Regions from separate parts of the Streptomyces sp. NPDC033131 genome, predicted to be linked through region 3. Evidence: riboswitches for the same ligand, from Rfam matches in the RefSeq annotation. Region 3 holds a riboswitch; each other region holds the start of a gene.
The links. Region 3 has a riboswitch for cobalamin ahead of nicT (Nickel transporter NicT). Riboswitches for the same ligand answer to the same signal wherever they lie in the genome.
Positions count from the first base shown of each region.

Region 1: linked by a shared signal. The riboswitch ahead of ACZ5XS_RS22355 (cobalamin biosynthesis protein) and the one ahead of nicT (Nickel transporter NicT) in region 3 are both predicted to bind cobalamin.
Region 2: linked by a shared signal. The riboswitch ahead of ACZ5XS_RS09840 (ABC transporter substrate-binding protein) and the one ahead of nicT (Nickel transporter NicT) in region 3 are both predicted to bind cobalamin.

Region 1 is NZ_JBVIPA010000017.1:53,305-55,560, forward strand. It holds gene ACZ5XS_RS22345 (inorganic phosphate transporter) at 1-737, shown strand, start outside; gene ACZ5XS_RS22350 (hypothetical protein) at 781-1,002, shown strand; cobalamin riboswitch at 1,215-1,354, shown strand; gene ACZ5XS_RS22355 (cobalamin biosynthesis protein) at 1,456-2,256, shown strand, end outside.
Region 2 is NZ_JBVIPA010000005.1:234,469-236,724, forward strand. It holds gene ACZ5XS_RS09835 (FecCD family ABC transporter permease) at 1-45, opposite strand, end outside; gene ACZ5XS_RS09840 (ABC transporter substrate-binding protein) at 42-1,058, opposite strand; cobalamin riboswitch at 1,123-1,315, opposite strand; gene ACZ5XS_RS09845 (CoA-binding protein) at 1,391-1,798, shown strand; gene ACZ5XS_RS09850 (4-hydroxybenzoate 3-monooxygenase) at 1,880-2,256, shown strand, end outside.
Region 3 is NZ_JBVIPA010000027.1:44,093-46,348, forward strand. It holds gene ACZ5XS_RS29520 (LAETG motif-containing sortase-dependent surface protein) at 1-657, shown strand, start outside; gene ACZ5XS_RS29525 (ArsR/SmtB family transcription factor) at 817-1,200, opposite strand; cobalamin riboswitch at 1,281-1,482, shown strand; gene nicT (Nickel transporter NicT) at 1,511-2,256, shown strand, end outside.

The sequences.
Region 1 (2,256 bases), on a different contig from region 3:
AGGGCTACCGCTCCGGCCAGATCGCCTCCGCCGGCCTGGTCTCCCTGGCCCACGGCACGAACGACGCCCAGAAGACGATGGGCATCATCACCCTCGCCCTGGTCGCCGGCGGCGCCGTCGCCCCCGACTCCGACCCGCCCATGTGGGTCATCCTCAGCGCGGGTATCGCCATCGCGCTCGGCACCTACCTCGGCGGCTGGCGCATCATCCGCACCATGGGCAAGGGCCTGACCGACCTCCAGCCGCAGCAGGGCTTCGCCGCCCAGACCAGCGCGGCCACGGTCATCCTGGCCTCCTCCCACCTCGGTTTCTCCCTCTCCACCACGCACTCCGTCTCCGGCTCGGTGATGGGCGCCGGCCTCGGCCGCAAGGGCGGCGTGGTCCGTTGGTCGACCGCGACCCGCATGTTCGTGGCGTGGGGCCTGACCCTGCCCGCCGCGGCCCTGGTGGGCGCGCTCGCGGAGTACGTGACCGGCTTCGGCGCCTGGGGCACGGCCCTCGTAGCCGTCTTCCTCATCACCTCCAGCGCCGCGATCTGGAAGCTCTCGCGCCGCGAGGTCGTCGACCACACGAACGTCAACGACACCGAGGAGCCGGCCGGCGTGGTCACCACGGCCATGGCCGCCGTGACGCCGCCTCCCGTCGGCGGCACGGTGACCGAGGACCTCACGGCCACCATCCCGGCCCCGGCCACCGCGGCCGACCCCGCGGCCCCGTCGGCCGCGACCACCGTCTGAGCCCCGCCACCCAGGCACCCACCGGCACGAAGGAAGAACCAGCATGAAGATCGACTGGGCGGCCCTCGGATCCGTCTTCGGCATCAGCCTCCTGATCACCGTGGCCCTCGTGGCCCTGTTCACCCTCGGCATCGTGGGCCTGTCCCGCCGCGAGCGGGCTGCCGCGCAGGGTGACACGGCCGCCGTGGCGCTCACGGGCGCGTACGCGTGCTTCGCGGCTTGTGCGGCGGCCGTGGGGTACGGGATCTACCTGATCGTGGCCTGAGGGCTCGCGCGCACTTTCCGGCCCGTCCTGCTCCGGTCGCCTCATCAGCGGTCCGGGCAGGGCGGGCTTTTGCGACCCACCCCGCCGGTTCGTCGGACGATGCCCGCCCGAGGGGAATTCCGGCCGATCGGGGTGCCGTGGGGCGCCCCGCCGCACCGCCCGATGTGGGCCTCAGCACACTCCGCTCCCGCAGGTCAACAGCGAGTTGACGGCCCTTCCAACCCCATGGTGGACTGCCCGAGCCATGTACGGCGGTAGGAGAGGAAGCCGGTGTGAGTCCGGCGCGGTCCCGCCACTGTCACCGGGGTAGGAACCCCCGGGAGCCAGGAACTCTCACCGCCGATCTCGTCGAACCAGGGCGTGGACACCCTGAGTGAGGACATATCGCCATGCGCGGCTGCCGTTCGAGGTTCAACCCCAGCGACCTGTCTGTGACAGCGGTCGGCTGAGTTCATGCGTGCCGATCGCGTTTTCGCGTACGGCGCCGCCGCCGGCCTTCTCGGTGACCTCCTGCTCGGCGATCCACGCCGTGGGCATCCGGTCGCCGGGTTCGGGCGGGCCGCGGGTGCCGTGGAACGGGTGTTGTGGCGGGACCACCGGGGGTGGGGCGCCCTGCACGCCGTCGTGTGTGCCGGGGGTGCTGTCGCCCTGGGAAGCCTTGCTGTTCGGGCCGTCCGTACGTCACCTGCCGCTTCCGTCGCGCTGACCGGTGCCGCCACCTGGGCCGCCGTCGGGGGGACTTCGCTCGCGCGGGAGGCCCGGGTCATCGGGCGGGCGCTGGAGGCCGGGGACGTCGACGGCGCGCGGGCCCGGCTGCCGCACCTGTGCGGACGGGACCCGCAGGCCCTCGACGCCGACGGGATCGCCCGGGCGGTCGTGGAGTCCGTTGCCGAGAACACGTCCGACGCGGTGGTCGGGGCGCTGGTGTGGGGAGCTGTGGGCGGGGTGTCCGGGCTGCTCGGTTTCCGGGCCGTGAACACCCTCGACGCCATGGTCGGGCACAAGTCGCCCCGGTACCGGCGCTACGGGTGGGCTTCCGCGCGGCTCGACGATCTCGCCGGGTGGCCGGGAGCGCGACTCACCGCGGTGCTGGCCGCGCTTGCGGGGCCGGATCCGCAAGGGGCCGTACGGGCCTGGCGGGCGGACGCCGCGAAGCATCCGAGTCCCAACGCCGGCCCCGTGGAAGCCTCGTTCGCCGGGGCGCTCGGGGTACGGCTCGGCGGAACCCTGTCCTATGCGGGGCGGGTGGAGCAC
Region 2 (2,256 bases), on a different contig from region 3:
CAGGACCGTCCCGGCCGCACCGAGCAGGACCGCCCGGGCGGTCACTTCACGAGCCCGAAGTCGCGCAGGCCCGCCGCGACCTTCTCCACGCCCTCGATCGTGCGGATGGTCGGGTTCATGGCCTGCCCGCTGAGCTGGACGTACCGCCGGTGCCGGACGGCGGTCATGTTCCTGGTGACCGGGTTGGACTCCAGGAAGGCGATCTTCTTCCGGGCCGACTCGGCGGTCTGCGACTTGCGGGTCAGGTCGCCGATGACGAGGACGTCGGGGTCGCGGTCGGCGACCGTCTCCCAGTTGATCTGCGGCCATTCGTCGTGCGTGTCGTCGAAGACGTTCCTGGCACCCAGGGAGCGGGTGATGACGCCGGGAGCGCCGCAGCAGCCCGCCATGTAGGGCGACTCGGAGTTGGCGAACCAGTACAGGAGGGTCACGTCGGAGGCGTCGATGCCGGCGGTCGCCCTGGTCATCCGCGCCTCGAGTTGCCCGACGAGTTTCTCGCCCCGTTCCCTCACCCCGAAGACGGCGGCGAGGTCCCGTATTTCGCCGTAGACGGCCTCGGCGGTCAGGGGCTCGGAGCGTGCGCCGTCCCCGTCGCCGGAGTTGTCCTTGCCGGCGCAGTCGGACGGGGAGACGTAGGTGGGCACGCCCAGCTTCTCGAACTGCTCGCGCGAGGCCACTCCCCCCTTCCCCAGCGTGGAGACGAAGGAGGCGGCGACGAAGTCCGGCTCGGCGTCCAGGACGCGCTCGAAGGAGGGGTTGTTGTCGGCGATCCGCTCCACGGTGGCGTTCGCCTTCTCCAGGCCCTTCATCACGGGGTCGGTCCAGGTCGCCGTGCCCGCCATCCGGTCGGCCAGCCCGAGGGAGAGCATGATCTCGGTGGTGCCCTGGTTGAGGGAGACGGCCCGCTCGGGCGGGGCCTCGACCCGCACCGTACGGCCGCAGTTGTCGAGGCTGACGGCGGCCTTCGCATCGGTGGTGGCGGCGTCGCCGCAGCCGGTCAGGAGCAGGGATCCGGCCGTGAGCAGGGCGGAGGGAAGGGCAAGGCGTGCTGTCTGCACGGAGTGGTCCTCGATCGTCGAGGGCTCGAACGCGGAGCCCGGTCGTACGGTGCTCCCCCGCCGTATGTCACCGCGAGGGCCGCCAGCAGGTCTTCGGACTCGGGATCGTCCGGTCGGGGCGCCTTCCCAGACGACATACGCGTCGTCCAGTGGCCGAGGCCCCGCCCGTCACCCTCACCGCTGCGCGTCAGCTCCGGATTCGCACCGGATTCCCTGACCCACGTGTCATGGGTTCGACTGGCCCCGGCAAGCTATCACGGAGGGGAATCACCGGTCGCGGCGCGCTGTTGTGCCAGAGGTCAGAGCGTTCACGAGCCCCAGGGAGACCCACGGTGTACGGCGACGAGGCAACGGTCCGCAAGATCCTCACCGGGCTCGGCGACACCTGGGCCGTGGTCGGCCTGTCGTCGAACCGGCAGCGCGCCGCGTACGGCGTGGCCGAGGTGCTCCAGCGCTACGGCAAGCGGGTCGTCCCGGTGCATCCCAAGGCGGAGACCGTCCACGGGGAGCGCGGGTACGCCTCGCTCGCGGACATCCCCTTCGACGTGGACGTCGTGGACGTGTTCGTGAACAGCGACCTCGCCGGGGCGGTCGCCGACGAGGCGGTGGCGAGGGGTGCGCAGGCGGTCTGGTTCCAGCTCGGGGTCATCGACGAGGCCGCGTACGACCGCACCCGGGCCGCGGGCCTGGAGATGGTGATGGACCGCTGCCCGGCGATCGAGATCCCCCGCCTGGGCTGACGGACGCTCTCGCCGCCACCTGCCCGCGGCGTCCGTCCACGATCCGCGAATCGCTCCGGGACGCACCGACATAATGTTCGGGTGACCTCCACCCCTTCCCCCGACTCCGGTGCTCCGCAACGCTTTCCGGTCGTCGTCGTGGGCGCCGGGCCCGCCGGGCTCACCGTCGGCAACATCCTGCGGGCCGCCGGCGTCGACTGCCTGGTCCTGGAGACGGAGACGCGCGAGTTCATCGAGCAGCGGCCGCGGGCGGGCGTCATCGAGGAGTGGGCCGTGCGCGGGCTCCAGCAGCGCGGTCTCGTGGACACCCTGCTGCAGCGCGCGCAGCTCCACACCGAGTGCGAGTTCCGCTTCGGCGGTGAGCGCTTCCGCTTCTCGTACGTCGAGCTGACGGGGACTCACCACTTCGTCTATCCGCAGCCGCTGCTGGTGACGGACCTGGTGCGCGAGTACGCGGA
Region 3 (2,256 bases):
GTCCGCACGGCCGGCGACGCCAGCACGTGCACGGCCTCCCTGGCCTCCTACCTCGCCCACGGCGCCACCTTCGGCACCTCCGGCGAGCAGGTCTTCGTCGACTTCGACACGGTGACCGTCAAGCCGGGCCAGACCGACACCCTCGACATCGCGGTGCCGGACGCGGGCTGCTTCGCGCAGATAGACCTCTACCGCGGCGCGGTCAAGTTCGACGGCGTCCTCGACTCCGATGACGGCTTCGTCCACGGCGACCTGCCCAAGGGTCCGGACCGCCCGGTCATCAAGGACAAGCTGATCGCTGCCTGGAACGGCGGCACGAAGGACTGCACGACGGCTCCGTCCGAGCCGCCGGCCACCCCGACGCCGACCCCGTCGACCCCGGAGGCCACCGAGCCCTCGACGCCGGCGGAGGAGACGACTCCCCCGGCGACGGAGCCCCCCGCCGAGTCCCCCTCGCCGTCCACCGAGGCCCCGAGCCCGTCTGCCTCCGAGTCCACCACCGCTCCCGCCGCCACCCCGAACGGCGGCGGCGACAACCTCGCGGAGACCGGTGGCAGCAGCGCGACCGGGCCGATCGCCATCGGTGCGGCGGTGCTGCTCGCGGGCGGTGCGGGCATCGTGCTGGCGACGCGGCGTCGCAAGGCCGCCCGCTCGTAATCAGGCGCAGTCGGTGTGGTCGGCGCCGGTCGGGCTGTTTCAGCCCGGCCGGCGTCCGGCTTCGGGCTGAGGACACGGGATTCGCCCCCGCCGCCCCTTCCCGTCCCGTCCCTGGGGGCTGCGCCCCCAGACCCCGCTTCGGCCCGAAGGGCCTCGTCCTCAAAATCCCCCAGAGGGGGGACCCCCAGACGGGCTGGTCGCACACTGCTTCAGCAGCGAGGCGATGTCGGCGTCCACCACCCGGTAGCGCACGATCCTTCCCTCCTTCTCGCCCTCCACGACACCCGCCGCCCGCAGCAGCCTGAGTGCCTGCGACACGGCGGGGTCGTTCATGCCGGTGGCGATCGCCAGGTCGGATACGGCCAGCGGGCCGGTCCGGTGCAGGGCGAGCAGCAGCGCGAGCCGCTTGGGATCGGCGAGCAGGGAGAAGCGGTCGGCCCAGGTGCGTACATGACCCGCATCGCCGATCGCGGCGATCGCGTCGCACACCCGATGCCCGTCGATGGTTCGGCGATCCGCTCGGTCGGCCGGAACGAGATGCATGCCGCCATCCTCGCAGGCACCCCCATGTGATCTTCCATACCTGCGCAGGTACGCAGCTATGCAGGAGACCGCCTGCAACCCTACGGTGGGCGGGCCGTGGTGCTCGGGAAGCCGGTGACGACCCCTCAGGGGGTCCATGCCGGAGCGGCCCTCGCCACTGTGATCGGGGAGTTTCCGTCCCGTCCGGCGCCAGCCGGGCCACTGGTCGAGCACGACCGGGAAGGCAGGAACGGACACGTACGACCCGTAAGCCAGGAGACCGGCCACGGCATCTCACGAGTTGATCCACGAGGTGCTGGAGCGTGACCGGATGACCCTGCCCAAGCCTGCCCAGAAGTCTGCGCCCGTCCCCGCCCCGACGTCCTTCAAGTGGCGCCGCGAGGACACCCTCAAGACCGCCGGCCTCATGTCGGCCGTCGCCGCACTGCACGTCGTCGCCTTCGGAATCCTGTTCCTCCTCGTCGTCCCCGGGCACTACGAGGTCGGCGACAAGGCCTTCGGTATCGGCCTCGGCATCACCGCCTACACCCTCGGCATGCGGCACGCCTTCGACGCCGACCACATCGCCGCGATCGACAACACCACCCGCAAGCTGATGGCCGACGGCAAGCGCCCGGTGTCGGTGGGCTTCTGGTTCGCGCTCGGCCACTCCAGCGTGGTGGTGCTCCTCGCCCTGCTGATCGCGGGCGGCACCCAGCTCGCCGGAAAGGTCATGAACGAGGACTCCGGCACCCACCAGGTGCTCGGCGTCCTCGGTACGACGATCTCCGGCACGTTCCTCTACCTCATCGCCGCCCTCAACCTGGCCGCCCTGCTCGGCATCCTGAAGGTGTTCAAGGCGATGCGGGCGGGCGCCTACGACGAGAAGGAGCTCGAACAGCACCTGGACTCGCGGGGATTCATGAACCGCATCCTGGGCCGCCTCACCAAGTCCATCACCCGGCCCGGTCAGATGTACCCGCTCGGCTTCCTCTTCGGCCTCGGCTTCGACACCGCGACCGAGGTCACCCTGATGGTGATGGCCGGGTCGGGCGCGGCGGCCGGCCTGCCCTGGTA